Regions from separate parts of the Paenibacillus sp. Pae15 genome, predicted to be linked through region 3. Evidence: riboswitches for the same ligand, from Rfam matches in the RefSeq annotation. Region 3 holds a riboswitch; each other region holds the start of a gene.
What was found. Region 3 has a riboswitch for cyclic di-GMP ahead of NR121_RS01775 (hypothetical protein). Riboswitches for the same ligand answer to the same signal wherever they lie in the genome.
Positions count from the first base shown of each region.

Region 1: another riboswitch for cyclic di-GMP. It lies ahead of NR121_RS14820 (hypothetical protein); the one in region 3 lies ahead of NR121_RS01775 (hypothetical protein).
Region 2: another riboswitch for cyclic di-GMP. It lies ahead of NR121_RS25280 (aspartyl-phosphate phosphatase Spo0E family protein); the one in region 3 lies ahead of NR121_RS01775 (hypothetical protein).

Region 1 covers NZ_JALJRM010000016.1:80,616-92,318, forward strand. The annotation lists gene NR121_RS14775 (M20 family metallopeptidase) at 1-524, opposite strand, end outside; gene NR121_RS14780 (ABC transporter permease) at 580-1,383, opposite strand; gene NR121_RS14785 (ABC transporter permease) at 1,380-2,237, opposite strand; gene NR121_RS14790 (ABC transporter ATP-binding protein) at 2,230-3,351, opposite strand; gene NR121_RS14795 (extracellular solute-binding protein) at 3,361-4,470, opposite strand; gene NR121_RS14800 (IclR family transcriptional regulator) at 4,717-5,478, shown strand; gene aspA (aspartate ammonia-lyase) at 5,572-7,005, opposite strand; gene NR121_RS14810 (O-methyltransferase) at 7,090-7,731, opposite strand; gene NR121_RS14815 (THUMP domain-containing class I SAM-dependent RNA methyltransferase) at 7,960-9,135, shown strand; gene NR121_RS14820 (hypothetical protein) at 9,304-9,603, opposite strand; cyclic di-GMP riboswitch class I at 9,686-9,777, opposite strand; gene NR121_RS14825 (YuzB family protein) at 10,080-10,301, opposite strand; gene NR121_RS14830 (hypothetical protein) at 10,353-10,655, opposite strand; gene NR121_RS14835 (winged helix-turn-helix transcriptional regulator) at 10,961-11,344, shown strand; gene ytvI (sporulation integral membrane protein YtvI) at 11,364-11,703, shown strand, end outside.
Region 2 covers NZ_JALJRM010000001.1:191,676-203,378, reverse strand. The annotation lists gene NR121_RS00940 (ABC transporter permease) at 1-839, shown strand, start outside; gene NR121_RS00935 (ABC transporter ATP-binding protein) at 885-1,814, shown strand; gene NR121_RS00930 (ABC transporter ATP-binding protein) at 1,804-2,415, shown strand; cyclic di-GMP riboswitch class I at 2,720-2,808, shown strand; gene NR121_RS25280 (aspartyl-phosphate phosphatase Spo0E family protein) at 2,916-3,101, shown strand; gene NR121_RS00925 (HD-GYP domain-containing protein) at 3,148-3,780, shown strand; gene NR121_RS00920 (stalk domain-containing protein) at 3,952-5,595, shown strand; gene NR121_RS00915 (hypothetical protein) at 6,054-6,551, shown strand; gene NR121_RS00910 (cyclase family protein) at 6,589-7,110, shown strand; gene NR121_RS00905 (hypothetical protein) at 7,404-7,934, shown strand; partial or broken gene NR121_RS00900 (hypothetical protein) at 8,292-8,621, shown strand; gene NR121_RS00895 (alcohol dehydrogenase catalytic domain-containing protein) at 8,943-9,962, shown strand; gene NR121_RS00890 (DMT family transporter) at 10,014-10,907, shown strand; gene NR121_RS00885 (GNAT family N-acetyltransferase) at 11,130-11,703, shown strand, end outside.
Region 3 covers NZ_JALJRM010000002.1:1,223-10,245, reverse strand. The annotation lists gene corA (magnesium/cobalt transporter CorA) at 283-1,218, shown strand; gene NR121_RS01805 (HRDC domain-containing protein) at 1,257-2,258, opposite strand; gene NR121_RS01800 (hypothetical protein) at 2,477-2,779, shown strand; gene ilvD (dihydroxy-acid dehydratase) at 2,894-4,582, opposite strand; gene NR121_RS01790 (DUF3055 domain-containing protein) at 4,797-5,090, shown strand; gene NR121_RS01785 (acyl-CoA thioesterase) at 5,181-5,717, opposite strand; gene NR121_RS01780 (HD-GYP domain-containing protein) at 5,909-6,514, opposite strand; gene NR121_RS01775 (hypothetical protein) at 6,584-6,790, opposite strand; cyclic di-GMP riboswitch class I at 6,927-7,014, opposite strand; gene NR121_RS01770 (phosphoenolpyruvate synthase) at 7,288-9,023, shown strand, end outside.

The DNA of each region.
Region 1 (11,703 bases), on a different contig from region 3:
CCTTTGCGGGACGTCTTGAGCGCACCGCTTGGCTCCATCGGCGGCTCCAATACGAAAGCGACAGCCGACAGTTTCGCCTGCTCCTCGATCAAAGCACGGGACGTCGGACTTCCCAGCTCTTCGTCGCTGTTCATGAGCAGTACGACTTTCTTATCCTCTGGAAACCGTCCGGAGTCCAACAGCGCTTTAAGTGCGAATATGGCCTGCAGCAAACCGGCCTTCATATCGTAAACGCCGGGACCGTAGGCTCGCCCGTCCTCGATGCGGAACGGCCTTCGGGCAGCTTCTCCCAGCGGCCAAACGGTATCGTAATGACCCAACAGAAGAATCTGTTTTTCCCCGCTTCCGACTTCGCACAAAAGGCGGTCGCCATACGTTTCGTTCGGAACCCGAATGACCCTGCCTCCGGTCAGCCGTTGAAATTGACGCGTAAACCAGTCGGCCATCAAATCGTTCTGCCGCTTGTCTGTAGACGGCGAATCGATATTCACACTCTCCTCCAGCAATCGGAGAATGTCAGGCATATACCCTTCAATTTGTTCTTTTATTGTCTGTAACTTCACCAAAGCAGCATCTCCGTTAGTGCGAATGCGATTTCGAACCGAACAGCCGGTCCAAACCGTACACACGTTCCAATAAAATAATAAATACAAGACTTAATAAAATGACGACCGATGAAATCGAGGCTACAAGCGGGTCAAGTGTTTCCTGCATGTAGCTGAATATCGCCATCGGGAGCGTTGTCGTCGTCGGTGAGACCAGAAAGAGAGACACCGTGACATTGTCAAAGGAGGTCAAGAAGGCGAAAATCGCTCCCGACAAAATAGCCGGTTTAATGATCGGCATCGTAATATCCCAAAAGACGTTGATCGGCTTCGCGCCCAGAATGTATGCGGCACGCTCCAGGGTATAATCGAAGGAGCTGAGTCCTGTCAGCACCAGGCGCACGACATAGGGAATCGAAATTAAGATATGCGCCAACAGGAGGCCGGTGAAGGTGCCCGCCAGTCCGATCCTCGTGAAGAAGAGCAAAGCCGCAATGCCGATGATCAGCGCCGGCACGGTAAGCGGCGACAGCAAAAGTCCGTTAATGACGTCTTTTCCGGGAAACTTGTACTTATGCAAGGCTAGACCGGCAATCGTTCCAATCAAGGTTGAAAGCACAGCCGAAAGTGCCGCAAGCTGCAGACTGAACCAGAAGGATTCGACAAATTCGGGGCGGTCGAATATTCTTTCATACCAGTCCAAAGAAAAACCGACCGGCGGAAAAGAAAGATACTTTGCCGACGTTAAAGAGGTTGGAATAATGATCAGCAGCGGCGAGATCACAAACAAAACGACGAAAAAGGTGATGACTCCCAGCGGAGTGATTCGTTTGATCATGAAGAAAACACCTCTTTATACCGCTTTGTCTCCATAAGCCGGGTAAACAAAGTGACAAGCGCAATCGTCGATCCGAGCAGCAGGAACGCAAGCGCAGCACCGAGCGGCCAGTTCATCTGAGCCATAATTTTCTCATAGGCGATCACAGGCAGTACCTTGACGGACGTACCGCCCATCAGAGCAGGTGTCACAAATGAGCTCATCGACAAGCTGAACACGAGAGTCGTTCCCGCCATGATGCCGGGCAGCGTGAGCGGAAGCGTCACAGTAAAGAATGTGCGCAATTTGCCGGCGCCGAGAATTCCGGCCGCCTTATACAGCGATTCGTCGATCTGATACATGCTGGTGGCGATCGCCAGAATCATGTAAACGATCAGCGAATCGGTCAAGCCGATGACAACGCCAAGCTCGTTATACAGCAGCTTGATCGGCTGATCGATCAGACCGAGCTGCATGAGCGTGTTGTTAATCCAGCCCTTTTCCCCCAGAATGATGACCCAGCCGAAGTTTCGGATGACTACGCTGATCAAGTGAGGGGAGATGATCAGGAACGTGATCAAACCGCGCATTTTGCCCGAGCACTTAGCCATATACATGGCGACCGGATAGCCTAAAATGAGACAGGCCAATACCGTCAGCAGCCCCAATTTGACCGTTCTCCACAAAATTTGCAGATAATAGGGATCCTGGACAAGGAGCGCATAATTCTCGAATGAAAATTGTCCTTCACCATCCTGGAAGCTGAGCATAAGAATATACAGCATCGGCAGCAGGAATACGCCTGCCACGACGGCAAGGCTCGGAGCAAGAAGGAAAGCGGCCGAACGCACAGAGGACAAAGCGCCTTTACCCATGAGCCCCATTCCCCTTTCCCGGGAATACGAATACATCCTCCGGCTTCCACTGCAAGTTCACTGTATCGCCGGCCGTCCATATACGGTTCTGGCTGTCCGAAGGCATACGCACATGGATGACCGTATTCCCGAGCAGGACTTCACTTTCCGCGTAGGAACCCAGGAACGAGATCTGGCCTATGCGTCCTTGTGCTTCATTGCGGCTTTCCGCCTGCAAGCCTCCCCCTGTACCTGTAGAAAAGGCAATTTTCTCCGGACGCACATAGATCGATACCGCCTCTCCGGACTGGAATGTCCGGCCTTTAAATGACGCACGAAGCTCTAGTCCTTCATTGGTCCTCAGAACGATTCCGTCTCTCTCCGAAGCCGATAAAACGGTACCGTTCAACCGGTTCGATTTGCCAATAAAGGTATGAACGAACTCTGATGCAGGCAAATTGTAAATATCCCACGGGCTGCCGATTTGCTCCACTTTACCGTGGTCCAGTACAACGATCCGGTTCGACAGGTACATCGCTTCCTCCTGATCGTGCGTTACGAAAATCGTCGTCACGCCGATCTCCTGCTGCAAACGCTTTAACTCGTCGCGCAGCTCTTCGCGGAGCTTCGCATCCAGATTGCTGAGCGGTTCGTCCAACAGCAGCAGGGAAGGCTCGGTCACAAGCGCTCTTGCTATAGCAATCCGCTGGCGCTGACCGCCCGATAATTGCTTCGGATAACGGTCCGACACATGCGGCAGCTTCACAAGCTCCAGCACCTTTTTCACGCGCTCTTGAATTTCCGTCTTCGGCGTTTTGCGCAGCTTGAGGCCGTAGGCTACATTCTCAAATACCGTCATGTGCGGAAATAAGGAGTACGTCTGAAACACCATGCCGAGCTCTCTTTTATTGGATGGAACGCCATTCATTTTCTTTCCTTTAATGATGAGTTCGCCCTGATCTGGCTCAAGGAAGCCGGCAATCATGTTGAGCGTAGTCGTTTTGCCGCATCCCGAAGGACCGAGGAAAGAGACGCATTCTCCCTGCTCCACCTGCAGGTTGAAATTTTCTACAACCACATTGGAACCGAATTTTTTCTGAACGCCTTTCAATTCTACATCAATCATTTTCGACACGAGGATCACCTATTTCCCTACTTTTGGTGCGATTTCTTTGTTGAAGCGATCGAGCCATTTGGAAGATTCGCTGCTAAGAACGGCATAATCGAATTTCACGGCTTTGCTCATATCAACCTTCAGCTTATTAGAAATATCGTCCGGAAGTTTGACATTTGTTGCCGGGTTATAATAAAGCTTTGTGGCAAACGAGGTTTGTACTTCATCGGACAGAAGGAATTCTACGAACAGCTTGGCTGCGTTCGGGCTTTTCGTTCCCTTGACAACGGAGGCTACCGTCGGAACCAGATTGGAGCCTTCCTTCGGAATGACGAATTGGAGGTCGAGCCCGGCGTCTTTCTGCACTAAGCTGCGGGCCATCGTCCATGCGGTATAAGCTGCGGTTTGATTTTGCAGGTTCTGCTGCAATTGAGCCGCATTTTTGGCAAATGTGGGCATATAGCCTGCAATGGTTTCTAATTTTTTGAATCCGGGCTCCATATCCTTCTCTGAACCGCCGTTGGCATAGGACAGCATGATCAGCGCCGAACGGCCGAAGTTGCTGGATATTTCGCTCAACGTAAGGTTGCCCTTCATTTCCGGCCTGGCAAGATCGTTCCAGGATTCAGGCACCGGCAAGCCTTTGGATTGCACAAGGGCGGCATTATACGAAATGCCCATCGGTGTAAAGTTGACGGCTACGCCGCTGTTTTCATTGACTTTGAGCTCAGGCGACACTTTGGAAATCGATGGGACATCTTTTTCTGTAATCGGTTCCCACAAACCCTCTACACGGCCCGCTTCCTGCTCGCCTGCTTCGATTACCGTAACGTCGATCTGAGGAGAAGCCTTTTGCGCTTTGACTTTTGCCACAATTTCCGTAGCCACGCCGGCTACATAAGTTAATTTCACGTCAGGATACTTTTCATTGAATTTCTTGAACACTTCGTCTTTCATCAGCTGCTCAACCGTTGCCCCGTTACCGGCGACAACCAGCTTTTTTTCCACAGCCGCCGCAGACTGGTCCTGTCCCCCCGTCCCTGCGGCGGGAGCCGGGTTTTCCTTGGTCGAAGAACCGCATGCTGCCAATACCGTTCCGCACAAAGTCAATACTGCCAATATCCCCGCTTTTTTGTTCATTGATTTTCCTCCTTTTGTTGTGTTATCGTTCTCTATATGAGAACGACGTTTTCTATGTGTAAAACATATTGTGATTTTAGCATGCAGCATTAGGTTGTGCAATACTCTTTTTTAAAAAAACTCTCTTCCATGGAAGATTACATCACATAATTTGAAGGATATGGGAAGAATTCTCGGTTTGTGTTACACTAACTCTAATTTCATTATGAATCCAAGCTTATTATCAACATAAGGAGCACATTTACTATGGACAATTATTTATCTTCGGTCAAAAATAGCTGCAAACTGCTGAAAATATTTTTGAATTCACCCAAAGAGCTCGGTGTGAGCGAATTAAGCCGAAAGCTTGAGCTATCCAAAGGCGCCGTACATAAGCTGTTAATGACGCTCGAAAGCGAGGGGTTTATCAAGCAAAACCCTTTAAACAAACAGTACTCGCTAGGATATACTCTATTGGAGCTTGGAAACAAGGTGTTGAAGAATCATAATCTGGTGGATTTCGCCAAGCCCTACTTGCAAAGACTTTCGGAAAAGACGAAGGAACTCGTTTGCCTGTGTATTATCGACGGCAAAGATGCAATCTATGTGGACAAAATCGATTCGAAGCATCCCATTCGTTTCAACGCGGAGGAATACCGGAGATTTCCCTTGTATGCCACTTCCGCAGCCAGAGCGATACTGGCTTTTCATGACCGTGAGTTTATCGATGAGGTGCTGGCCGACGATTTAATTACATTCACGCCTTATTCCATTACCGAATCGCGAATGATGCAAGACCGGCTTGAGGAAATCCGGAAAAACGGCTACGAGATCAGCTCCAATCTGCGTAACGTAGGGGCGACAGGGATTGCGGCCCCCATTTTCGACGCTTACGGTAAAGTGCCGGCCTCTGTCAGCGTCATCGGGCCAACCGACCGTATGACGCCTTATCAGGAGCAGTGGGTCCGGGAGCTTTTGCAGATTACGCGGGAAATTTCCCAAGAACTGGGGTATCGGGAGGGCAGGTAGAAACAAAAAGAGGCTGCGTTAGGATTGGAATGTCCGGGTCTTTCAGGAGCTAAAAAAGACTTGGCCGGTGTACAGGCCAAGTCTTTTTCTCATTTACTCTGTCTTATCGGTCAATAAAGAGGCCCCCGCAATCCCGGGATTGGTCATTTCATAAGGATCGAGAATCAGATTCAATTCCTCTTCCCTGAGCACATCGTACAGCAGGCATAATTCCCGCACGGAGCGTCCGGTCACAATAGCTTCGCGGGCAATGCGCGCCACCGTCTCGTAACCGAGATGGGGATTCAGCGCAGTGATCACTCCCACACTTTTTTCCACGTATTCACGGCAGCGTTCCACATTGGCATCGATGCCCTGCAGACAGTGCTTGTTAAACACCTGAAACACCTGATCCATCATGCTGATCGATTGCAGCAGATTGAACACCAGGACCGGCTCCATCACATTCAGCTCGAGCTGTCCTGCTTCGGAAGCCAACGAAATGGTGTGGTCGTTGCCGATCACCTGGAACGCTACCTGATTGACGACCTCACACATCACCGGATTAACCTTGCCCGGCATGATGGAAGATCCGGGCTGACGGGGCGGCAGCATAATTTCACCGAGGCCGGCCCGCGGCCCGGATGCCATCAATCTAAGATCGTTGGCGACTTTGGACATATTGATCATGCACACCTTCAAAGCCGAGGAAACCTCCGTATACGCATCCGTGTTTTGGGTGGCGTCGACCAGATGCTCGGCGGTGACCAGCGGGAGCCCGCTTTCTTCCGCCAGAAGCTCGACCACGCGGACAATATATCTCGGGTCTGCGTTGAGTCCGGTTCCAACCGCCGTGGCTCCCATGTTGACCTCATACAAGTGCCGCCGGGAATGCGTAATGCGTTCGATATCCCGAAGCAGCACCCTTGCGTAGGCTTCGAATTCTTGACCGAGACGGATCGGGACCCCGTCCTGCAGATGCGTCCGCCCCATCTTGATAACCCCGTCAAATGCCCGGGCTTTTTCCACGAAAACGGCATGCAGCTCGCGCATCGTTTCAAGCAGTTTCTGAATGGAGGAGAGGGCCGCGATATGGATGGCTGTTGGGAACGCGTCGTTCGTCGATTGAGCCATATTGACGTGGGTATTCGGGCTGACCATGAAATAGTCCCCTTTCGTTCCGCCCAAAAGCTCGATCGCCCGATTGGCAATCACTTCGTTCGCATTCATGTTCAGCGAAGTGCCTGCTCCTCCTTGAATCGGATCGACAATAAACTGATCGTGCCACTGCCCTTCAACAATTTCCTTTGCCGCCTGAACGATAGCCTGCCCGATGCGCGGATTCAGCTGTTTGATTTCCATATTGGCGGTGGCGGCGGCTTTCTTCACCATCCCCATCGCGCGAATCAATTCGGAATGAATTTTATAACCGGTGATCGGAAAATTCTCCACTGCCCGCAGCGTCTGAATGCCATAGTAAGCTTGAACCGGAACCTCCCTGGAGCCCAGAAAATCTTTTTCTAACCGCACCTGTGTCAAACTTCTCATCCTCCTATCGATGGAAACGCATGGAAAGCAGCATGTTCCTGTTTCCCTAACAAGATATGAAAACAACGGCTCCTCTTATAATGATTATTCCCTCACCCTTGCTATGGCTAAACCGTCGTAGGCAGGCAGCAGCACGCCTTCGAGCCTGGGATCCCGAGCCACCGCTTCCGTAAACAGCCTCATTTGGGTAACCGCATTCCCCTTTGCCTCCGGGTTTACGGCTTTCCCGCGCATAAGCAAATTGTCGCCCAGGATGATAGCCCCCGGCCGGGCCAGCTTGATCGCCCATTCCAGATAATTCGGATAATTGCCTTTATCCGCGTCAATAAAAAACAGGTCGAACTTCCGTCCCTCCGCATCGAGCGCCTTCAGACTGTCCAGCGCCTCACCGATCCGATACTCCACGTTCCCGCCAAATCCTGCTTCGCTTACATGCTTGAAAGCCAGATCCGCATATTCCTGCTTCAACTCCAGCGAGACCAGTTTACCGTCATGCGGCAGCCCCCGTGCCAGACAAATTCCGCTGTATCCCCCAAGCGCTCCGATCTCCAGCACCTCTTTGGCCCCTGTAATGCGCACAAGCATAGTCAAAAGCCGCCCGTAACCGGCGGCTACCGAGATTTCCGGCATATCGTTGGCCCGGATGCCTTCATTAACCCGCTCCAACAGCTCATCCGGTTCAAAAAATCCTTCCAGGTACTGCTCTGCCGTTATTGATGTTGTCATGGTTTTCCTTCCTTCCCGTTTTGGGCCGGCCCGCGCCCATGCACGATGGTTTGCGCCAATAGGCGAAACCCTGCAATGCGGCGCCAATACCCGCCATAATGGCTTTGTGTCATTGTATAATCACCGTCAATCGCCTATACTAATTAATTGTATGGCTTTTCCAGACTTAGTTCAACCTGCTGATATTCGGAGTTTTCCCTTTCATAACAGATACGGAGTGAGTTCAACATGTCGTCAGATTCCATTGAAATCATCGCCACCTCCCCTATGGGGCTCGAGGCCGTTGTAGCCAGAGAAGTGCGCAATCTCGGCTACGATCAAGTCACGGTTGAGAACGGACGCGTAACGTTCGTAGGTGATTATTTAGCCATATGCCGCGCCAATTTGTGGCTTCGCACGGCCGACCGCGTACTCGTCAAGATGGGCCAATTCAAAGCCGCTACTTTCGACGAGCTGTTTGAAGGCGTCAAGGCGCTGCCTTGGCCGGACTGGATTCCCGAGGACGGGGAGTTTCCTGTGGAAGGACGGTCGCACAAGTCACAGCTGTCCAGTGTTCCCGCGTGCCAGGGTATCGTCAAGAAAGCGATCGTCGAAAGCATGAAACGGCGGTACGGTACGGAGTGGTTCCGCGAAACCGGCGGCCGCTTCGTCATCGAGGTGTCGCTGCTCAACGACATCGCTACATTGACGCTGGACACAACCGGCCCCGGACTTCACAAGCGCGGCTACCGCAAGCTGGTCACGGAAGCCCCGCTGAAAGAAACCATGGCCGCAGCCTTGGTCCTGCTGAGCCGGTGGCAGGCCGAACGCCCGCTCTATGACCCCTTCTGCGGATCGGGCACGATACCCATCGAAGCCGCAATGATCGGATGGAATTTGGCCCCGGGCTTAAGACGCAGCTTCAACGCCGAGAAGTGGCCGCTCATTCCTAATGAATTATGGTCTCAAGCCCGCGAAGAAGCTTACGATCTTGTAAAGGATGACATCCCGCTCCAGATTACGGGCTCCGATATCGACCGGAAAGCGATCGATGTCGCTTTGGCCGCCGCGAAGGCGGCCGGCCTGGCAAAGGAGCTGACCCTGCAGGTGCTCCCGGTTGCCAAGGTCATGCCGCGGGGAGATTACGGATGTATCATTACGAATCCGCCGTATGGCGAACGTCTGGGCGACCACGGTGAAGCGGAACGGGCTATTCGCCAGTTCAGCCATTTATACGGGCAGCTGCCTACATGGTCCGCCTTCATCCTGAGCCCGAACAAACAGCTTGAGCATCATATGGGCCGTAAAACCGACAAGAAACGCAAGCTGTTCAACGGCCGCATCGAATGCAGTCTTTACCAATATTTCGCCCCCGGCGGTTTATACGGTTGGCGCAGCAACAAGGCGGCTCCTTCCGAACAATAACATTCGGGACCTTGCCGTACTGTGATCGTCTTAAGCTTCTTCATCTTTCCATGTTTATGCTGAAGCAGCCCGGACATATCATATAAGCATGCAAAAGAACCGCTTCAAAGGCACTTCGCCTTATCCGCGGTTCTTTTTGCGATATCGGTTATTCTTCTATTCCGGCAATCAGGCGTGACGAACCAGAGACTCCCTGCAGCTCAAATAATCGAATAGCGGCATGAATATGTCATTATCCGCTTCGCATCTTACAGACAGCTTGACTTCGCCGCACCAGTAAAAATTCACGATCTGATGGCTGCGCCCCTTAACCATTTCGACGTCCCAGCACGGCGCCATCAGTTCGTAAACCTCACGGTTAATGAACATTTTCGGACCTTCGTTCGACAAAAACACGCCTACGAAATCATTCCCTACTTTCGTGTAAAAGCCTTTTCTTGACATGATGCTCCGATCCTGACCCTGCATCCGTTTCCACTCCTTTTTCAAAAACAAAGAGACTCTCAACCTACGGGTACAGGAGTAGCAAATGGATGCGTCGCTCCTTACCTTCGGCAACTGGCTGGCTTGGCGCCGGAATCAGCGCTTTAGCCCCTATAGCTTTGCGTGCCCAGGCTTTCGCCTGGTTTGCCTTTATCGAGTTTGCTCGAATAATGTCTTCAAATGAACTTCATTTCCTTAAGAATAAAAGATAAGACCTAAGAGATACATAATTCAAAATTCCTATTTTCACCAAATATATTGAGTCTTTGGAACTATTTTCAATATATAACAGCCCAATTTCTCCTATAAGGAACCGATACGGGCCAAAATGATGAGGTACTTAACTCCTTAAAAAGACGGATGATAAAGAAAAAAAGCGGACTCCGAAACGCTTATAAACCCGCAGCAACCTGCGGTCAGGACCTGACCTGAACATAAGCGCGTAGGTATCCGCTATGAAGTCACTTCACATATTTACTGGCCTTTTCGATCGCTTCGTCCTCCGTCTTGCCGGTAACGTACCGGCCATTGACGAAGATGAAGGCAAAGCGCGAACAGGGCCCGCAGTACGATTTGCACCCCACCTTGATTTCTGCGTCGGGGGCCAGCTTCTGCAGCTTGGGCAAAGCCGTTTTTAATCTCATATGCTTGCATTTATCGCAAATACGTATATCGTTGGCCATACGGGGGCTTCCTTTCTATTGCATTAACCCATTGCGGAACCCGCTAAACAATCAGTGGTCGCCGTGGTTGCCTTTGCCCGGATTGGTCACCGAAAAGCCTTCCTCAGGCACATAGAAGTAATCGATGCGAATACCGTCCAAAAACGGCTCGTCCTTCTGAAGAATCACATCGATGCCTTTGTCGGTCGAGACGACGACATCGTTTTCCGTAGGCTTGTCCAATTTCATACCGTAATGCGCATGATCTCCGTGTGAATGCGTCACGTATACGCGGAGCTTCAATTCTTTGTCTTCCTCTTTCTCTATTTCGGCCAAAAGCACTTTGGCGGCATTGCGCGAAATTTTGCATTTCATGATTTCCATCTCCCAGCACTTATCGTTTTCACCTTATTGTATAGAAACTTGGTGGTGAAAGCAACTTTCACGTATCATGATCTCACGCAGCTGCGTCCAGCCGGGAACCGGCTTCACCCTTTTCATACGCGCTTTCTCCCTATCAAACGGTATCGCCGCTGCATTTGCTATTCTATGGCTTGTTATATAAAATGGAAAGGAGTGAAAAAATTCGGATATTATTACATTTTCATATCATTACTTACCACAAGGTTACTGCCTCTCGGCACCTACACAGACATAGCCATACGGAAAGGATGAGAACCATGTCCATGCGGGAAAACGAGCAGCTCAAACAGCGTCAGTCCAGCAGTTCTATTCCGGTGAAGCCGGTTCATATCGAGTGCTCCATCGAAAAAGCGCTCGATGTTATCGGAGGCAAATGGTCATTTCTCGTCATTCGCGAATTGTTCGGCGGTACCAAACGGTTTGGCGAGCTTCAGCGCAAAATCAAATCCGTCAGCCCCAAATCGTTAACGGACACGCTTCGTCACCTGGAGGATAACGGCGTATTGGAACGGACCGCCTATCCGACGGTTCCTGTTACCGTGGAGTACAAGCTTACACCCAAAGGCAAGGATTTGCACCGCATGTTAAAAGAGATGAAGCTCTGGGCCGCCAAATGGTGTGCGCAAGCCGCAGAGGATTGACGAAGTCCGAGGTGACCGAATGATTAGTTTTTACCGCAAATATTACAAAACCATCTTCGATATTGCGCTCCTGATTTTGACGGTGTATTTGTTTATGTACATCTTCAGTCTCTTGTATCGGATCGCCACGCCGATTTTCTTTTCGTTCGTCATTTACATGATTATCGAGCCGCTCGCGAAATTTCTGCACCGCAGAGGGCTCAAGAAATCGATTGCTTCCGGCATCTCGACCATTTTGTTTATTCTGGTTATCCTTGGGGCGATTACCGGACTCGGCGCCATTTTTACAACGCAGATTTTACACCTTAAAGATAAGTTTCCCGAATATACGGCCGTCATGGAAAGGGAAATCATTCAGC
Region 2 (11,703 bases), on a different contig from region 3:
GCATCCTCCGTTCTGCATCCAAATGCAATCCAAGACAGAGGGCTTTGTTCCTGGCTGTGTCTGCGGCTGTTCTCATAGCAGGAACATGGTTCACAGGGCATTGGCTGGGTGACGTAAGCTTATCGACCCATCTGGAACTGCGCAATCGGGTTCCGTCTCTTGCTCATCCTTTCGGCACGGACTGGCTGGGAAGGGATATGTTTACACGCACCTTAAAAGGATTGACCCTGAGCATACAAGTCGGAATGATGGCTGCGGTTGCGAGTGTAAGCATTGCCGCCGTTCTGGGGCTGCTCGCCGCAACGATGGGGAAAACGGTTGATCGCATCATCGGCTGGTTGATCGATTTGTTTTTGAGTGTGCCTCATCTGGTCACGCTTATTTTGATCAGCTTTGTTCTGGGCGGCGGAGTCAGAGGGGTTGTCATCGGGATTGCCCTGACCCATTGGCCGAGTCTGGCGCGCATTATCCGTGCCGAAGTGCTGCAGCTGCGTTCGTCCGAGTTTGTTCAGATTTCGCGGCGATTCGGGAAGTCCCGCTGGTGGGTAGCCGTTAGACATATGACGCCTCATTTGATCCCCCAGCTGTTGGTGGGCCTGCTGCTTATTTTTCCGCATGCGATCCTGCATGAGGCGGCGATTTCGTTCTTGGGCATGGGATTGTCTCCTCATCAGCCGGCCATCGGTATCATCCTGTCCGAGTCTATGCGATATTTATCGACCGGCTTATGGTGGCTGGCGTTTTTTCCGGGCCTTTGTTTGCTGATCATTGTACGGGCCTTCGATACGGCAGGTGAAAATCTGCGGCTGCTCCTGGAAACGCACAGGTCGAATGAGTAGTTTTTTGGGGTCATGAGTCATACGTAAGGGAGGTTTTGTGCGGAAATGTCCGTTCTTTTGGAAGTGAATCATTTAAGCATCTCCTTCCTGCAGTATACCCGCGGTTTTCAGCAAAAAAAGCTGAACGTGGTACAGGAGCTGAATGTTACCGTCCATGCCGGAGAGATCGTTGCGTTAGTCGGGTCAAGCGGTGCAGGCAAGAGCCTGTTGGCCCATGCGATCCTGGGGATTCTCCCGGACAGTGCGGAGACCTCCGGCTCCATTCGTTATGATGGAGAAGAGCTTACGACAGCCAGACAAGCTGCGTTAAGGGGGCGCGAGATTGCTCTTGTCCCGCAATCGGTCAATTATCTGAATCCGTTGATGCGCGTAGGAGAGCAGGTTCGGACGAACCGCGGAGACGCTAAAGAAGCGGTCAAGAAACAGCGGGAGATTTTTGAACGGTATGGACTGGGGGCTGAAGTGGAACGCATGTTTCCTTTTCAACTGTCAGGCGGAATGGCCAGGCGGATTCTTGTCTCCACGGCAAGCATGAGCGGTGCAAAGCTTGTCATTGCCGATGAACCGACTCCCGGTCTCGACGCCGGCGTTGTCAAGGAGACGCTCGGCTTCTTCAAAGAGCTGGCTGATCAGGGATGCGGTGTGTTGTTCATCACTCACGATATCGAAGCAGCCCTGCAGATCGCTCATAAAGTAGCCATCATTTATGCCGGCACGACCGTAGAGACGGCCCGTCCGGACGATTTCGCCGGCAGCGGGGAAAAGCTTCGGCACCCTTACAGCAAGGCATTGTGGAGAGCGCTCCCGCAAAACGGTTTTGAGCCGATCCCGGGCTTTCAGCCGCATCCGGATGCGCTCCCTGAAGGCTGCAGGTTTGCTCCGCGCTGTCCGATGGCTACGAACGAATGCATGAACTCTCTGCCCGAGATGCGATGGCTGCGCGGCGGATCGGTGAGGTGCATCCATGCTTCTTGAAGGGCGAAATCTGGGTTTTCATTACGAAAGGGCCTCTTGGATATTCAGGGGGATAGACATCATGATCAAGCCCGGTGAAGTGGTAGGGCTGGTCGGGCCAAGCGGCTGCGGCAAGTCCACTTTAGCCCGCATGCTGGCCGGCTATGAGAAGCCCAAGGAGGGAAGCGTTCTGTTGAATGGCGCTCCTCTGCCTTCCAAAGGCTTTCTTCCGGTTCAGCTGATATTTCAGCATCCGGAAAAAGCGGTCAACCCGCGATGGCTCATGCGGTCCGTACTGAAGGAGAGCTGGGACCCCGATGAACAGCTTCTTGCCTCTTTAGGCATTGAGGAGGAATGGCTAAACCGGCGTCCCGGCGAGTTGTCCGGCGGCGAGCTCCAACGATTCTGTATCGCCAGGGCCCTTGGTCCTAACACCCGTTTTTTGATTGCCGACGAGATTACCACGATGCTCGATGCCATAACCCAGGCCCAAATCTGGCATGCGGTGCTAGAGGCGGCCGAAAAGCGCGGTATGGGAATGCTTGTGATCAGTCATGATAAGCATTTGATCGGACGGGTTTGCACCCGGGTAATGAAATGGGGCTCTTCAAGGACGCTTTAGGGGGTTGACAACAAGCCGCGAAATATAAAACTTCCGAACCGGCAGGGGACTGGAAATCGGCATGTAAAACACACCAGCTGCGAATTTAGTTTCGTACTGGTGTTTTTTTAATGTAAAAAGACCTAGATGATATTCTAAAATATAGTACTAAAGACTCGTAAAAATGATAGTCAAATTGTGGAAAATGTGTTAGAATAAAAGAAAAGATGTCGAAACACCATAAATTAACACTATCCATGTCGATAGTTTTGACGATATACATATTTCTTTTGCACCAAATGTAAACAATGTACAACCAATGATAGTCCGATCAAGGCACAGCCATTGAAAAGTGGTGTCGCAAAGCTAAAGGGGCTAACGTGTGGAAACACACCATGCCAGCCAGCCGCCGGAATGAGGAAGAAAACCCTTCATTCGGAGGGTTTTCTTTTTTATTGTAATCGAAAAAGATGGCTTCGTTAAAAAGAGGATGTTGTAGCCTGTGAGGATGGTGAGAGGCCATGTACGGTGTTTTTAATGAAAAGCGATTGAAACATTTATCGGAAGAAATTGAGAGAATTCGATTCAAAATGCATGGCATATTCAACATCAAGCTTTGTTTATCCGATCCGGAAGTTAAAGCATTAAGCAAGGAATTGGATTGTGCGGTGATCAGATACCAAGAGTATATCAAGCGATTGACATGAATGAAATAAGGACAATGAGAGGTATTTTACGGAAAGGGTGATGTCAGTGAACGGTGAACAGGCGGTAAACGGACTAACACAATTGCTGGTCAAAGATATAGTGACCTATGAGCATAGTATAAGGGTTGGAAAAATGGCCAAGCTGATGGCGGCCTATCTGAACTTTGATGAATTGCAAACCCAAAAATTGATTGCAGGATGCTGTTTACACGATATTGGCAAGGTACACATCCATGACTCCATTTTGAAAAAGAAATCCTCGCTCACACAGGAAGAGTGGAAATATATGAAGTGTCATGCTTTTTTCGGAGTTCAGATGGCCATCATGGAAGGAATTACCGATCAGGATGTCATCGATACCATTCATTATCATCATGAGCGTTGGGACGGTACAGGCTACCCCAGCGGCTTGAAGGGAAACGACATTCCTGTATATGCCCGCATTTGTTCGATATTGGATGCTTTCGACTGTATGATATCGGATCGCCCCTATAAAAAAGGGATGTCCATACAGCACGCTCGCGAAGAACTGCTGAACCAGAGTTATTCGCAATTTGACGGTCATTATGTTCAGGTGTTTCTCACCATCCAGGATATGATATTGGAACATATTCAAAGAGACTCCGTACATTCGTTCGCCTATCATACGAGAGCTATATATCATTCGGGAATCGTATGACGATGAGATGAGTAGGTCACCGCCGGTGGCTTATTTTGGCTTTTGACAGCTGAAAATGTTACAAATTATTGTTTTTTGATAGGACGGAAGGAAAATGAGGGGAAGGTAATGAATTAAAATTAATGAAGGGCAGGAAGAGCCGAAGCATACAAGATTGGAGGGAAATCAGAAGTGAAGAAGGTTCTTACATCCACGACATGGAAGGTATGGCTTGCCTTTTGGATGATGATCGCCATGCTGACCATTCCGGCCCCGAGAGCGGACGCGGAATCGTTCTCCTATTTCGGGTATCCGAAAGGAACGGTGGGCATATCCAAGCCAACCATCGGTTTTGAGCTTGGCGAAAGGAACGGACTGCAGGTTGGTTCGTTTAGTATGAAGCTGGATCAAAAGCTTGTTTCGGGGACTTTTGATAAAGAAACGATGAGTTTTACATATACACCGACTGCGGGATTAACGCCAGGGGAGCATTCGGTTGAAGTGCAGCTGCAATTTACCGGTTATCAGACGGTTCATTTGAATTGGACGTTCACGGTAGCAGACAACCCTATAAGCGAAGTTCCCGCCGCATACTCACAGACCCGTCAACTGGGTCTGAAAGCGATCAACGATTATCGCATGCTTTACGGATTAAAGCCGGTCAAGCTCAACGGGAATCTGACGTTAGCTGCCCAACTCCATGCTCAATATTTGTTCACGAACCGTGCAGGGGAGACGACGCCTTCGGTTTCGCTGCATGATCAAAAGAAGGGATTGCCCGGTTATATAGGAGCCACCCCTTCCGAGCGTGCGGTTTATGCCGGATATTTTCGCGGCGTCGGAGAAAATGTTTCTTTTAAAACGGGAAATCTCGTGGATTCCATCGACCAGCTGTTTGATGCGCCGTATCACCGCAAGCCCTTTTTAATGCCGCATGTTACGGAAGCAGGTATAGAGATGGTCGGGGATTATGTCGTCATCATGTTTGGCTATGGGGAAAACTCCGAAACGGAGATGACGGTCTCTCCTGCCCCCGGGGATCCCTATGTTCCGCTGATTTTTGACGGTTACGAAAATCCGGATCCAATACGTATGCATGCGTCAAGAGATTATCCCGTCGGGTATCCGCTTAAGGTAGTCGTAACGGGAAAAGGCGTTGGCGAAGTCCAGTTGCTTGAAGCGACTTTGAAGGATGAATCGGGTCAACCGGTGAAGCTGCTGCAAAACAGTCCGAGCAATGACGATCATTTAACCAACAGCGTCATCTTAATTCCACCCGAGCCCCTAAAGCCAGACACTTCATATGCTGCATATGTGAAGCTGGGCGTAACAGTGAACGGGGCATCCCAAACGCTCGAGAAAGCCTGGAATTTTCATACGGAGCCGATTCGCGGCATCGGGAAGCAGAAGCTGCATACAGACATCGCCGCGTATGTGAAGCTGACAGAGCAGAAAGACAGAATTCAGCACGTGGTCACCTTCAAGCTGGACGATGATAGCTATACAGTGGATAACGTGCCGTTCCCGTTGAAGAGGGCTCCGTTTATCGAGGAAGGCACGTCCTATTTATGGGTCAGGGACTTGGCCGCGGCGCTGGGAGCCGAAGTGACTTGGGATGACGAACGCAAAGCGGCGGTCTATACAAAAAACGGCCGCGTAATCACTTTCTTTACGGGTCGTAACGTGTATGCCATTAACGGTATTGAACATACTACGGAATCGCCGGCCCGACTGGTAGACGAACTCACCATGATTCCGGTACGCCTGCTGTCCGAGGTTTTGGGTGCGCAGGTAGAGTATCTGCCGGAAACGCGGACCGTAAAAATTGTGTATTGATACGTTTGAAGAAGCTGAAGGGTCCCGGTGATATGCCGGGAGCCTTTTTTTGGTACGTCCAGCATGGGCGTCATCTTTAGGGTGAGAGTCCCGAACGGGGGCTGGCGAGCGCCTACCGTAGCTGAGGGCAAGACCCTCTATGTCAATATAGAATGTACGTTCGGTTTTTGGGACGGATATCTCCCACTTCGTAACACTGGAGAGTCAGAGGTGTGTTTAATCGCCTCCTCGCCTTTTCGATCCAAATCAAGCAATACATATTTTTTGAACAAGGGACTTGCATGTTTTCATAGGTGAGAGGACGGGGGTTAGCCGCCCCCTCCTACTCGATTCTCCATTTCGTTTATACGCCTAAGAGGATATTCCGCAAGGAACCCGAATATATACATTGTATCTTTGGATAGTTGAAGCAGAAGCTGAGGCCGTTAGCCAATCATGGATAAGGGAGGAATGCGGATATGATCAACATCCTGCTTTTGTTCTTGTTGATCATGAATCCGGGAAATCCGGTCGATTCTCATGAAGATTACATTTTTGATGCGCGTCAGGCAAGGGTCGGTCAAACCGCAGCGGGAATGACGATCCAAGATTTGGATGTTCAACCGATCAACGAGTCGGATTATTGGGCTGTAGTCAAATTTAAAGGCGAGACCACGGTTTGCGGAGAGATTGTATTTATCGACGATAATGAATCCGGTGAAGGGTGGGGACTGCTTAATTATTTTACCCCGAGCAGCCATTGCGCCGCCAAAATTCCGGTAACTGATGTCGGGAAGCAGCGCAACGGTTTTTCGTTGACCGATAACCCTGCCCGGCAGCTTGAATCATTAAAATTAAACGGTAAACGTTATCAGATCACGCTGATCATCGATGATTATGAAATCTATCAGACCGGTAAGGCTCAAGAAAACAAAGCGCGTCTGATTAAAGTTGTAGATGCAGTGAAGTTGGATTAACATCAAAGAGTCAACGAGAATTCTTGGGGAGGAAGACATGAGGGTTATTGATTTATCGGAGATGATAATGGATGGAATGACCGTTTACCCGGGTGATCCCGAAGTGAAGGTTGAAGTGGTTCATACCCGCGAAGAGCATACATGGGAGCTGCGTCAATTGACGTTGGGCACACATACCGGAACACATGTCGATGCTTTCTCACATATGCATCAGGGGGGGAAATCCATCGATGAGATTCCTGTCGAACGATTTTTCGGAACGGCACAGCTTGTAAAATTACATTCGGAGTGGCCGGTTCGTCAAGGCTTGTTTTTTATAGAAGAATGCGGAATGGAACAGTTTGAACGAATTAAACAAGCCAATCCGCCTTTTGTAGGAGGAAACCTTACGGAAGCTGTGGAGAGAAACCTGTTGGCGATCGGAATCCTCACCTATACGAACCTGGTAAATCTGGAATTGCTGCCTTACGGAAGAAGCTTCATGTTTTATGGCTTCCCTCTTAAAATTAGGCACGGGGACGGGTCTCCGGTGAGAGCCGTTGCCATACTTGATCATTGAATCGCAAGGGTATCCGTTCATGGTTGTAACGGGTATCCTGTTTGCGTCGAATCAAAATGATCCGAATTTTCGCATGCACCGTTTCATTTTTCCCCGGCCGCACTTTACATCCAACGATCGTAGATTTAAATTCAAGGAATGATTCTGAATCGAATGTCAATTAAATACAATGAAATATCGATGTCTCTACGGGAGGAGGGGCACATAGCAGCGGAAAGCTAAGGACGTGATTGTAAGCGTTAACAATCATAGTGTGAAAGCTTCTTCAGCATTACGGGAACGAGGTGATTACAGTGGGAACTCGCTTATTATCGGAGCATATGATTAAAAAACAGTATCCTCATTTGAGATATGTAAGAATTCATACCGACGGCAACAATAAAGCCACGATCTATGCATGGAACGATAATTTGCAATTACCCGATAAAGAAATAACCAAGTTGAAGAAATTCGCTTCCGGTTATTTGCCTCAGCACGTTTGTTATCAAGTCAAATCCTATGACAAGATTGAAGCTGACCGGGTCCCGCAAGTTGGTGAGCTTCCGGAGGCTGTGGTTCAAGCGGCAATGAGCAGAAGCTTAAATCAAAACCGCATCGTCGAGGTGATGAATGAGCTGTTTTCCAACGGAAGGATGACCTTTAACAGCTACGATATGATCACGGGAACCATTCATTTTGATCTTTGCTCATCTGTGCCGTTTACCGTGATGGAAAAAGAACTGATTCGCCGGTATCTTTACGAAATTACGCCTTTGGGAGCTGCCAGTGAAGTCAATTATTGCCAAGAGCCGGTCGGCGATGATAAACCTGCAGATTTGATTTGAAAGAATTAGCAGGCGAAGCAGGATGTACGGCCATCCCATCCAAAAAAGACTGATCCGCCATTGGTCAGTCTTTTTTTGGTACGCCCAGCATGGGCGTCATCTTTAGGGTGAGAGTCCCGAACGGGGGCTGGCGAGCGCCTACCGTAGCTAAGGGAAAGGGTGTCCGCCGCGAGGCGGAATCCGAAGGAAGCCGGGGGCAAATGCACGGGTCAAGGTACACGAACTGGATTTGAGGCAGGGTTAGTCGGATGAGTTGCCCAAACATAATGAAATCCAAAGCCGCCAAGGGCTAATCCTGTAGACTCCAGTGGTCGCGGGCAGACAGATGACGTTCTTATCTGGGGAGGCCTGCGGAATATGCGAAGTCACTTCGTAACACTGGAGAGGATGTTCGAAGGGGACAACCTACGGCTCGCTTACAAGCGAGTGGTCCAAAACGGAGGAGCCCCCGGTGTGGACGGCGTAACGGTAGTGGAGCTACAAGCTTACCTGAATATCCACTGGGAAACGGTGAAAGCCGAACTCCATAAGCGTGTGCTGAAACGGATTCGGGCTTACCTGAACGCCGGAGTCATGGATAACGGGGGATGTCAGAGGATGGAAGAGGGCACGCCGCAAGGCGGGCCGTTAACCCTGCTTCTGGCCAACATCCTGCTGGACGAACTGGACAAAGAACTGACCAAGCGCCAAAAGGGCATCTCAAAGTTTTTGCCTGGGTAATGTATTGAATAATGGATTGATCCTATGGTATTATAATTGTAACATTTTGTATATAAAACCAGGTTTATTATAATAAACCGAATGGTGAGCGATACATATCATTTAGTCTTACGTCAATATGCTGAGCGCGTCATATTTTCGCCGATATAGTGTTTTGCAAGCGTTTTACAAGGAGGAAATAAATCCGCATTCCGATGGAGTCTTCCCATCCGGCTTTCTTGCTAACCAGGCCGTCTCTGCGGAAGAGATAAGCGTTGAATTTATCATGATCAAGGAGTATGATGAAAGATGAAAACTTTAGTTTGGTCAGGTCCTGAAAAAATGGAAGTACAGGAGGCAGCCGTTCCCGCATTCGGGGAAGATGAATTGCTGTTGAAGGTAGATGCCGTAGGGATCTGCGGATCCGAAATTGAAGGCTATCTGGGACATAACAGCCTCCGGGTACCTCCGCTGGTCATGGGGCATGAATTCAGTGCCACGGTTGAGGCCGTAGGAGCCAAGACCAACGGGTTCTCAAAAGGAAACAAAGTTGTAGTCAACCCGCTTCTTTCCTGCGGTGCGTGCAATTCCTGCCGCAAAGGGCTGGTGCAGCTGTGTGCAAAACGGGCCATCATCGGCATTCATCGGCCGGGGGCATTTGCGGAGTATGTTCATGTGCCGGCATCTGCCGTTCATCTTCTTCCGGAGGGAATAAGCCCTTTTCGGGCGGCTCTGACTGAGCCACTGGCGTGTTCGCTGCGAGCGGCCAGAAGAGCGATGGAAGGACATCCGTTTGCCAACGTCGTCGTATTTGGAGCGGGAACGATCGGCTTGCTAAGCTTTCTGACCGCACAAATTTTGGGGGCCTCCAAAATCATCGTCGTCGATACGAACGAGGCCCGCTTGAGAACGCCTGAAAAATTGGGCGCCCATGCGGTATTTACTTCCCATACTCCCGATTACTTGCATCAAATCAAGGAAGCCATGGGACCTTCCGGAATTGACGTCATCATCGATGCTGCGGGATTCCAGGCCACCCGTTCCGCGGCTGTAGAACTGGTGAATCTGGGCGGAACCATCATGAACATCGGTCTTGGCATTGATCATACGCAAATTCCGATCAATGTTTGTATTCGCAATGAAATATCAATCCTGGGCTCCTTTTCTTATGATAAACAGGACTTTTACGATGCTCTCGAGCTCTTGAAGAGCGGCAAAATTAACGAATCGGATTGGTCGGAAATCCGTTCCTTACGGGATGGAGACCGGGCGTTTCAGGATTTGATTCATGGAAGGGTACCTCATGCAAAAATCTTTTTGATACCTTGAGGGGGAGTATTTTTCCTCCCTATTTTTTTTTATTTATGGAGATGAGCAACAGTGAATTGGCTTATTATTCTTTTATGTTCGATTTGGGGATTTAACTGGGTTGTAATGAATATCGGGGGGCAATATTTTCCGCCGATGATGTTTTCCGCACTGCGTTTTCTTGTAGGGTCTCTGGTCATATTTGCCGTCATATGGGTTAAGCGGATTCCATTGCCCAAAAAAGAAGACTGGAAATGGTACGGAATATGCGGTTTTTTACAGATCGCCTATGTTTATACGGCTTCCCAATATGCATTTCATTATATGGATACGGGCCTTGTATCTGTTCTGAATTTTACGATGCCCCTATGGCTGACGCTCATCTCTCCGTTTTTTATGCCTGATGAACGTTTGACGAAAATGAAATTGTTAGGCGTATTTACCGGCATCATTGGACTGGTTATGGTCATGGAGATAAATCCGGCTCAGTTTGACGGCAATGGGATGAAGCTGTGGATGGAGGTATTCGTATTATTAGGTGCGGTGGGCTGGGCGATATGCAATATTATCATGAAAAAAGTGCTCCATTCCCACGATAAGATTCAGTTTACAGGGTATCAGATGCTGATCGGCGCCATACTGCTGCTTTTGGGGTCATTGGCTTTTGAAAGAGGGGATGCGATCACCTGGAGCAGAGAAGGCATATTCGCCGTTCTCTTTGCGGGGGTGCTCGCATCTTCCCTGGCTTATGTCTTATGGTTTTATATTTTAAGCAAAATTGATGTGACCAAGGCTTCCATGAGTTTATTGCTGGTGCCTGTAGTCGGTGTTTTTTCCAGCGCGCTCGTTTTCCAAACCCGGTTGAGCTGGAGCGTCTTAATAGGGATTGTTCTGATACTTGCGGGTATCGGGATCGTTAATCTGAAGCAGGGTCAGCGTGCACGGAGTATTGCTGTTAAGCAGTAAACCCATCCGCATAATGAACAAGGGGCCTCATCTGAGTCGAAGACTTGGGTGAGGCCCCTTGTTTATTGTAAGAACCCGAAATGATGAATCGAAAAATCAGAAATTACAAAAAATTAATCTCTGTATAACAATGAGTTGATACTTCAAGGCTAAAGTCAAAGTAAAGCGTTCCATTTCTTTTCCGATGCCCGCTGGAAGACATCGCAGAAAGGTGAGATTCCGATGACAATACGAATGGGAAATGCACAGCTGCACTCTTTACCTTTTGAAGTTAAATTGGCTTATCGTTCCGATGAAATTGAGCAAGCATTACGTTTACGGTACCAGGTTTTTGTCGAGGAGCAGCGTAATCTTCGTTTAATGAACGATTCAGGCTTGGAGCAGGACCGGTATGACGAATTTTGTGATCATCTCATTGTTAAGGATCTGAATTCGCAGGCCGTTGTCGGCACATATCGCTTGCTTCCCGGGCCCAGGGTGCTTCAGCACTGCGGATTTTACTCGGAAACAGAATTTGATTTGTCCCGCTATGAAGATTATAAATGGAATACCCTGGAATTGGGCAGAAGCTGTGTGGCGGCGGAATATCGCAATGGAAGGGTCATTCAACTGCTATGGGAAGGCATTGCCGATTATATCAAGCAAAAAGGATACCGTTATTTAATAGGATGTGCGAGCCTTCATATGGGCACCATTAAAGAACTGAATGAGCTGTACACGATGCTTGCAGTGAATCACGTCATTACGGACCGCTTTGGAATTACCCCGCTTGAAACGCATCGCATTCCAGGTTTAC
Region 3 (9,023 bases):
TTGTCTTCTCGAATATGAGGAGTTATACTAGACAAGTATTCGACAATTCATGCAAAAAAGGGGTGCAGTATTCGAATGGACGGAGACCCGAGGGGTAAACATCTTACGTTCAAACAACAGAATAACTCGTTTGGAACCCGGTCGCAGTTGTTCGTCGGATTCTTGCCCCAGACGGTAGAAGGCAGGCTTGACGTTCTATTCCGGAAATGACCGCCTCGCTGCCAGGAACGGCTGACGCCGGCCGTGCGTTCCACTCGGGTACAAGCAAAAGGGGTGGAACCTATGAAGGCACGTTTAGTGCAGGATGGCATTTTTACACTTGTTGAAGACATTACTCAGACCGCTTATCCGCCTCAGCACGGCTTTTACTGGATTGATGCCGAGCCGGAGGATTTGGATATTTTACAGCCTTTATTTCATCTTCATGAATTGGCCGTGGAAGACATGCTTACGGAAGAAGAGCAGCGGCCGAAAATCGAGCTTTATGATACGCATTATTTCATTGTGGTCAACAGCATCCGTTTTGACGATGAAGAAATTTTCCTTCGCGCCTTGAACATCTTTTTGGGCAAGCATTACATCATCACGATCACAAGACAGAAAATCAATGAAATCCGTGCTGTAAAGCCGGTTCTCTGGGAAGAAAAGGTCACTTCCCCCGACCAATTTTTGTATCATCTCATGGATTTGATCGTGGACAATTACACGATTGTCGGCGACCGGATCGATGCGAAGATCGAAAAGCTCGAAGAAGATATTTTGATGCATACGAAGAAGTCTCACCTGAATGAAATTATCGGGCTGCGAGGCGAGATTCTATGGCTCAGGAAAGTGCTCGTCCCGCAAAAGGAAGTGCTTTTCACTCTTCATAAAAAAGAACTGAGGCTGATCAGCGAGCCGCTCAAAAAATATTTTGGCGACATCTACGAAAATGCCGTCAAAATTTCTGAAACATTCGATACGCTCCGGGATTTGATGGGCAACTTGCGGGAAGCTTACCAATCCAGCCTGGCGAGCCGCGCGAACGATATTATGCGCATATTCACCGCGCTCACGACCATCTTCATGCCGCTGACGTTCATCACGGGGATCTACGGAATGAACTTCGAGTATATCCCGGGTCTTCACTCCCATTATGGGGGAATCGCAACCGTCGTATTTATGGTCATTGTCGGTGTATCCATGTTCATTTTATTCCGCAAAAAAGACTGGCTCTAATCGCCAGTCTTTTGTGGTTTTCAGAGCTCTTTGCGGCATCAGCTTGCCTCAACGGATTTCATCGCGTTCGCACGACGAAATTTCATTCGCAGCAGGCGCAGCCATTCGTAGATGCGATCCGCATCCTTGGCCGAGAGCTCTTCCTCCTTGTAGACGGCTTGCAGAATCGGCTTCAGATAACGGTCGCCCTGCTGTTGGAACGCCCGCCAAGCCCGTTCCCGTTCCGCTGCGGGAATCGGCTCGAGCAGCTGCTCGATATAGCTTTCTAAATCGTAACCGTCGCGATCCAGTTCCTCGATCCATAGGAGCAGATTCCTGCGCTGCACCTTGGTCTGCTCCATCAGCTTGTCGAGCTGCTCGCCCCGGGAAATCGCCTCAAGCAGCTTCCGTTTGATCTCCTGCTTGTCCGCCTCCGCCTTACGCTTACGTTCCTTCTCTTCCAACAGCCAGGCATTGAATTCCATGGGGTCGACTTTTTCCTCTACCCACGTTAACGGAAACAAGCCGTTTTGCGGGAGTTTTGCAGTCAATGCAAGAATCTCTGCGCCGTACATGGACAATTTGGTTCGTCCAAATCCGGGAAGCTGCAGCAGTTCTTCTTCCGTTTGGGGAACGAAGGTGCTGATCAGTTTGAGCAAACGGTTCGTAGCAACGATGAACTGCGCTTTGCTCTCGCGCGACGCCTGCTTCCATCGCCATTGGCGCAGCGCCTCATAAAGCTCCTCATTCGAATGCTTCTCGCTGTAAAAATGCAGCATCAGAACAAACGCGGCGCGTCCATCCAGTCCGTCAACCTCACTTACGCTCATCTCAAGCAGGGGTTTAAAGCCTCCACACTGTTTCATAAATACCCCCTCCCGAAAGGAGGACATCATCTCATCCCAATGCAAGCCCTCGTACCAGGTCTCCTGCTCCGACCGCCCGTCCTCCTTGATTTCATTCCACATCACGACCCATACGCCTTGATTTTCAACGATGGATACCTGAGCCGTCCGGACTCTTCCCTCCTCCGTCGCCTTTTCCAGACTGTTCATAAACATCAGATTCAATGGGCTCCCCTCCTGAACTTTATGATTTTCAAACGCAAAAAAGCACCCTCCTACGGTAAGTAAGAGAGGTGCTTCCTCATTGACGTTTGAAATTAATTCGATCATATCATGGAGAACCTACAAAATCAAGCAGGTTTTGGATAATAATCCATGATAAGGGGAAAATTAAATCAACAGTTTATCACCCAGTCCCAAGGAGGTGACAACAAATGGCTTCGATCGACCGTAATCGAGACGGCTTTATAGAGGAAGCCCCTCAAAAGAAATATACCGATCTGAAAACCGTCGAATCCCAGCGCAACGACCTGACCGCGGAGGAATTTCCGGAGGGGCCCTACGGAAGCAGCCTGGAAACCGAATCTCTCGGCAAGAGTAGCCCATGGCGAGAAGACCAGCGGCCGCATAATCAATTTACCTACGAAAACCGGGAGCTTCACGCAGGCATTTCACGCGAGTATCCCGATGCCCATCCGACCCACGATTCGTCTGGTGACGATCATGTAGACGAATAAAAAGGATTAAGACAGCCTCATCCTGAACTGCCCCCCGATGGTTAGACATCCCTAACCATTGGAGGTGCAGCTCACCGCGGTAATACCGATGGGCTGTCTTTATTCATGGACAGATCAATCTATTTTCATAACGCCGCCCGTGCTGGCGGACGTAACAAGCTTGGAATAACGGGCCAAGTAACCGGTCTTCACCTTCGGTTCGAAGCCTTTCCAGTTCGCCTTACGACGCTCGAATTCTTCTTCGCTGATCAGAAGCTCAATCTTGCGGTTGTTCAAATCGAGCTCGATGATGTCTCCGTCTTCTACGAATGCGATCGGACCGCCTTCCGCCGCTTCCGGAGAAATGTGACCGATGCTGATACCGCGGGATGCGCCGGAGAAACGTCCGTCCGTAATCAGGCCCACCTTCGCGCCAAGCCCCATGCCGACGATCTGGGAAGTCGGTGCGAGCATTTCCGGCATGCCCGGTCCGCCTTTGGGTCCTTCGTACCGAATGACCACCACATGGCCTTCCTTCACTTTACCGTTGGCAATGCCTGCAAGAGCTTCTTCCTGGGAATCGAAGCAAATGGCCGGCCCTTTATGGTAGCCGCCTACGGATTTGTCGACCGCACCGACCTTAATGATCGAGCCGTTCGGAGCCAGATTGCCGAACAGAACAGCCAATCCGCCTTGTTCGGAGTGCGGATTATCCAGCGTACGAATGACATCCGTATTCCGAATCTCATGACCTTCCACATTCTCTCTCAGCGTCTTGCCGGTTACAGTGATCCGGTCGCCGTGGATCGCTCCCGGCTTTTTGAGCAGTTCGTTAAGGATCGCGCTCACGCCGCCGGCGTTATGCACGTCTTCAATATGATAATCGGAGGCCGGTGCGATTTTGGCCAAATGCGGCACACGCTTCGCTACTTCGTTGATGCGTTCGATGGGATAGTCGATCCCTGCTTCATGCGCTATGGCCAGCGTATGAAGAACGGTATTGGTGGAACCTCCCATGGCCATATCCAAAGCGAACGCATTGTCGATCGCTTCAACGGTGACGATGTCACGCGGCTTGATGTCCTTTTGGATCAGCTCCATCAGCTGCTTTGCCGAACGTTTCACAAATTCTTTGCGTTCCGGATCGACAGCAAGAATCGTACCGTTGCCCGGCAGCGCAAGGCCAAGACCTTCAGCCAGACAGTTCATGGAGTTGGCCGTAAACATGCCGGAACAGGATCCACAGGTCGGACAGCCGTACTGTTCAAGCTCCTGCAGGCCTTTTTCATCGATTTTGCCCGCTTGGTAGGCGCCTACGCCCTCAAATACGGAGGACAATGAAATCGAACGGCCATCGCTGGTCTTACCCGCTTTCATCGGCCCGCCGCTGACGAAAACCGTCGGAATATTGACGCGCAAAGCGCCCATCATCATGCCCGGCGTAATTTTGTCACAGTTCGGGATGCAGACCATTCCGTCAAACCAGTGAGCGGAAACCACCGTTTCCAGGGAATCGGCAATAATTTCACGGCTCGGGAGGGAGTATCGCATACCAATATGTCCCATCGCAATACCGTCGTCTACGCCAATCGTATTAAATTCAAACGGAACGCCGCCCGCTTCACGGATCGCTTCTTTTACGATTTTCCCGAATTCCTGCAGGTGGACGTGACCGGGAACGATATCAATATAGGAGTTGCAAACCGCGATAAACGGCTTGTCGAAATCTTCTTCTTTGACGCCGGCAGCACGCAGCAAGCTGCGGTGAGGCGCGCGGTCAAAGCCCTTCTTGATCATGTCACTTCTCATTTTTCTCTTGGACATTTTTCTTACAAGCCTCCGTTTCTACTCTATGAATCGCTTCATTCTATGAATGCTACCGCTTCTTCCGATTGTACCATGTTTCACCCGAAATGAAAACGAAACGCATGGTCGAAATCGGGCTAAAGTCATCTCGCGATCGGATTTTTTGGCGAAGCCCCGGAAAATCTGTTATAATTCGAATAACTTAAAGCTTGAAACGGAGGAGAAAGCGGAAATTATGGAATTTGATTATTTATACGACGGTACGGAGGAAACGAAAACAAGGTTCGTTTGTTTTGTCGGAGATTCGCTGCGGAGATTCGATTTGGCCATCACGACGACTAACCGTTTTTACGGAAAAAAGATGGTCACGGATTTGCAGACCGGACGCACGGCTGTCATCGGGCCGGACGATCTGGAGGCTGAGGGCTACCTGGAGCACGTATACAAGCTCAATGAGGAAGAAGCGGCGGAGCTCACAGCCTTCTTAACGGAGGTTGTGGGGCCGGTCAACTTTACCGATATTTAAAGTGAAGAAAGCCGATCGATAGCTCCCGTAAGGGGCAAGATCGGCTTTTCCATGATGATTGCACTTCCATCGATTCACTACGGCTCCACTCTAGGAATGATCAGAGCCTGAATCCGATTCCCACGGGAAACTCACCGTGAGGTAGTCCGCAAATTTCTTGCTTTCTTCTCTGCGCAATCGGCGCATCTCGGCGCGATGCACAGCCGTTTCGTGAAGCCTGATCTCCTCTTCCGTTTCCGGTATGACTGCCGGGATGGCAACGGGCTTCTTATTGTCATCGAGCGCCACGAAAGTAAGGAATGACGTCGCGGCAATGGTGCGCTCCCCCGTTTTCAAATCCTCGGTAATCACTTTGACAAAGACCTCCATTGAGCTTCTTCCCGTCCAGGTTACGAAGGATTCCAAGCATACCGAATCTGTTGTTCGAACCGGTGACAAAAAGTCGACAGAATCCGTCGAAGCCGTCACGACGTTTCTGCGGCAGTGCTTGGAAGCCGCGATAGAAGCGATATCATCGATATAGGCCATCAGCTTTCCGCCAAACAGCGTATTGTGATTATTGACATCCGTCGGAAATACTCGGGATGTTTTGTAGCATCTAGATTCCTTGACATATCTTTGTTCCATATACAGTCTGCCGGCTCCTTCATGTTCATGTACATCATCCGTACGCGCATGTACGTTTTGAACACATTATGCAGGCTAACCCAGATGTTGTCAATGCTGTGTCGCTTCCCGTTTGCCCAAATCCGGCGCCGTTGGAGAAAAACGAATGTAAAAAAGCCCCCCGGATTAATCACAGGAGGCATTTGGTATATTCAACCGTAATATTCTTCTCTCCATTTGCCGAAGCTGGAGAATGTCTTTAATTCATGCGACGGGATGCTCAGGAAAACCTGAACAAGGTTTTTGTCAAATTGCTTCCTGCTCTGATACCACAGCTCTTGCTTGGCTTCTTGAACGGATAAACCTTTTCTGTGAGGACCGTCCTGCAGCATGTCATCAAAAGCATCAAGGATAGAGCAAATTCGCGCAAAAGTCGGAATAAACTCACCGCGCAAGCCATAAGGATAACCGGACCCATCCCAGCGTTCGCGGTGGTATTTAATGATTTCAATAATATTCAAATCATGAATTCCTTCTTTTTGCGCCAGATTTGCTCCGAGCACAGGATAACGTTTCATGGTTTCCCATTCTTCTACCGTCATACCTGTTTTCTTTGTAATAATATCCGTTGGAATAAAAATCTTGCCAATGTCATGAAGCAGACATCCTACGACCAGACTACGTGTTTGTTCCTGATTGAAATGAAGATAGGATGCCATGATTCTCGCCATTTTGCCAACCCGCATGCAATGTTCGTATGTATTTAACTCTTTCTTCATCAATCTAAAAAGAATGTACAGCAATCGTTCATTTTTCATGACTTACTCCTCCATACCATGAAACTGATCCATGCAGACTTCATGTGAAACCGTCCCGTATGTCAATCATCAACTGGTCTTTTTTTCCTTTTTTCTTGATAATTCTTTAAAAATAAAATCGATTTCTTCCTTAAGATCGGCTGCCCTTTCAAATTCAAAATTAACGCGAGCCACCTTTAATTCAGCTTTCAGGTTAGTGTAGTGGTGTTTTAATTCCTCATAGGTTTGGTTTCGAATCTCATCCAATCCCATTGCAGGAACTCGGCCAAGATACATTTTCACTCTCTCCTCTCATCAATGATTTCACAAAACACGGACCAACTCATCTACTTAGAGTGACGATGGAAGAATGCTACATAATACGTCCCAAAACCAAAAAATCCCCCGAAATTGGAGGATTGATGATCCGGATTTCGGTAACTGGCTGGCATAGTGTTTATCACACTGAAGCCCCTGTAGCTTTGCGACCCCACTTTTCAATGGGTGTGCCTTTATCACTTTTCAAAGGAGATTAGTTAGAAAAAACTAGATATTATCTAACAATGTTCGACATATTCAATCAAATTCCTTTTTTATAGTAAAAATTTTCATTTTTATACTATATATTGTGAATGGAAAAGCCTCTCCTCATGTAAACCATCGATTGGAGAACGGCTTTCGCCGGGGGATGGAATAATATGAAAATCAGCAAAAAAATGGTTGACAACTCAGTGACAAGATCAATATATTGGGAACCAATGCAAGCTGCCATTTCGTATTAAGGAGTTGGAAAAATGCCAACGATATATGTGCTGAATTTTCAGAGTATTGATAAATCCCATCTGCCGGCTGTGGGCGGAAAAGGAGCCAACCTCGGGGAGCTGACAAGAGCCGGCTTCCCGGTACCGCAGGGTTTTTGCGTGACAACTGCCGCCTACCGCCAATTCATTCAATCCAGCCGGGAGATGAAGGAACTGTTCGATCAGTTGGACCGCGTCAGCCATGAACAATTGGAGCAAATACGTATATTGGGACAGCGTATTCGCGAACATCTCACCTCCCTTTCGATGCCCAACTCTGTAAAATCGGCTATTTCAAAAGCGTGGGAAACCGCTGGGAAAGCTCAAGCTTATGCTGTTCGTTCCAGCGCTACGGCTGAGGATCTGCCGACGGCCTCGTTCGCGGGACAGCAGGATACTTATCTGAATGTTTGCGGACTGGAGCAGCTGCTCAACGCCGTACAAAACTGCTGGGCCTCACTGTTTACAGACCGGGCGATCTCGTATCGCGCCAAAAACGGCTTTAACCACCGTTCAGTGTTTATTTCCGTTGTTGTTCAACACATGATTTTCCCGGAGGTGTCCGGAATTATGTTTACGGCGGATCCGGTCACGGGACATCGCGGAACGGTATCGATCGATGCAAGCTTCGGTTTGGGAGAAGCCCTCGTATCCGGTTTGGTTACTGCGGATTTGTATCAGGTGCGTGCAGGTGAAATCGTAAAAAAACAGGTTTCCAAGAAGGAAACAGCCATATATGCCGTGCCGGAAGGAGGAACGGTTGCTCAGCATCTCCCTCCGGAGAAACAGCAGCTGCAGGCTTTAACGGATCATCAAATCATTCAACTGGCAATATTGGGTAAAAAAATTGAAGCTCACTATGCCTCGGAGCAAGATGTGGAGTGGGGTTTTGCCGACGGTCAATTTTATATTCTCCAAAGTCGGCCGATTACATCGTTATATCCAGTACCGCCTGTCTCAGATAATCAATTGCATGTATTTATAAATTTCGGCTACATTCAAATGATGACTGATCCAATGAAACCGCTGGCTATATCCGTTTTGAGCCGCCTTCTTCATTTTATAAAGAAAAATCCTGCTTCATCCGAACCGTACATCCTGCATCATGCAGGGGGAAGAATGTTTGCTGATTTTACCGCTCCTCTTTCTATAAGGCCTGTTCGAAACAGAATGCTAAAAATATTCAAGGGCATGGATGAATCCATAGCGTCAGCTTTGGAGGAAGTCATGAGCCGAGAAGCCTTTCGCCATCGATCCATACCGATAGGCACAATATTACGCACGGTCAGTAAACTGGCGCCGATCATCATTCCCTTGGCATTGAAAGTAATCAATCACCGGTTTGTGCAAGATCCCGCAAAGGCGAACAGAAAGGCCTCCGCCCTTATTGATCGTATCACTCGTGAAACCGGGATCCATGTATTTTCCGCCTCAGGGGCGGACAGGATTCGCGCGATCAGGAAGAGTATCGAGAAAATGCCCAAGGTGATTCCCAGAGTGGCCGTCTATTTTATTGCAGGTGTCCTGGCTTCCGGAACGCTTAAAAAGAAGCTGTACAAAAGGGTGGGGAAAGAACGGGCAGATAGGTTGTTGAATCCATTGTACAAATCTCTTCCCGGCAATGTGACAACCGAATTCGGCTTGGCGTTGGGAGACCTTGCCGATAAGATACGAAAGTATCCCGGCTTAATTGATTATTTGCAGAAAGCAAGCAGCGACCATTTCGATGA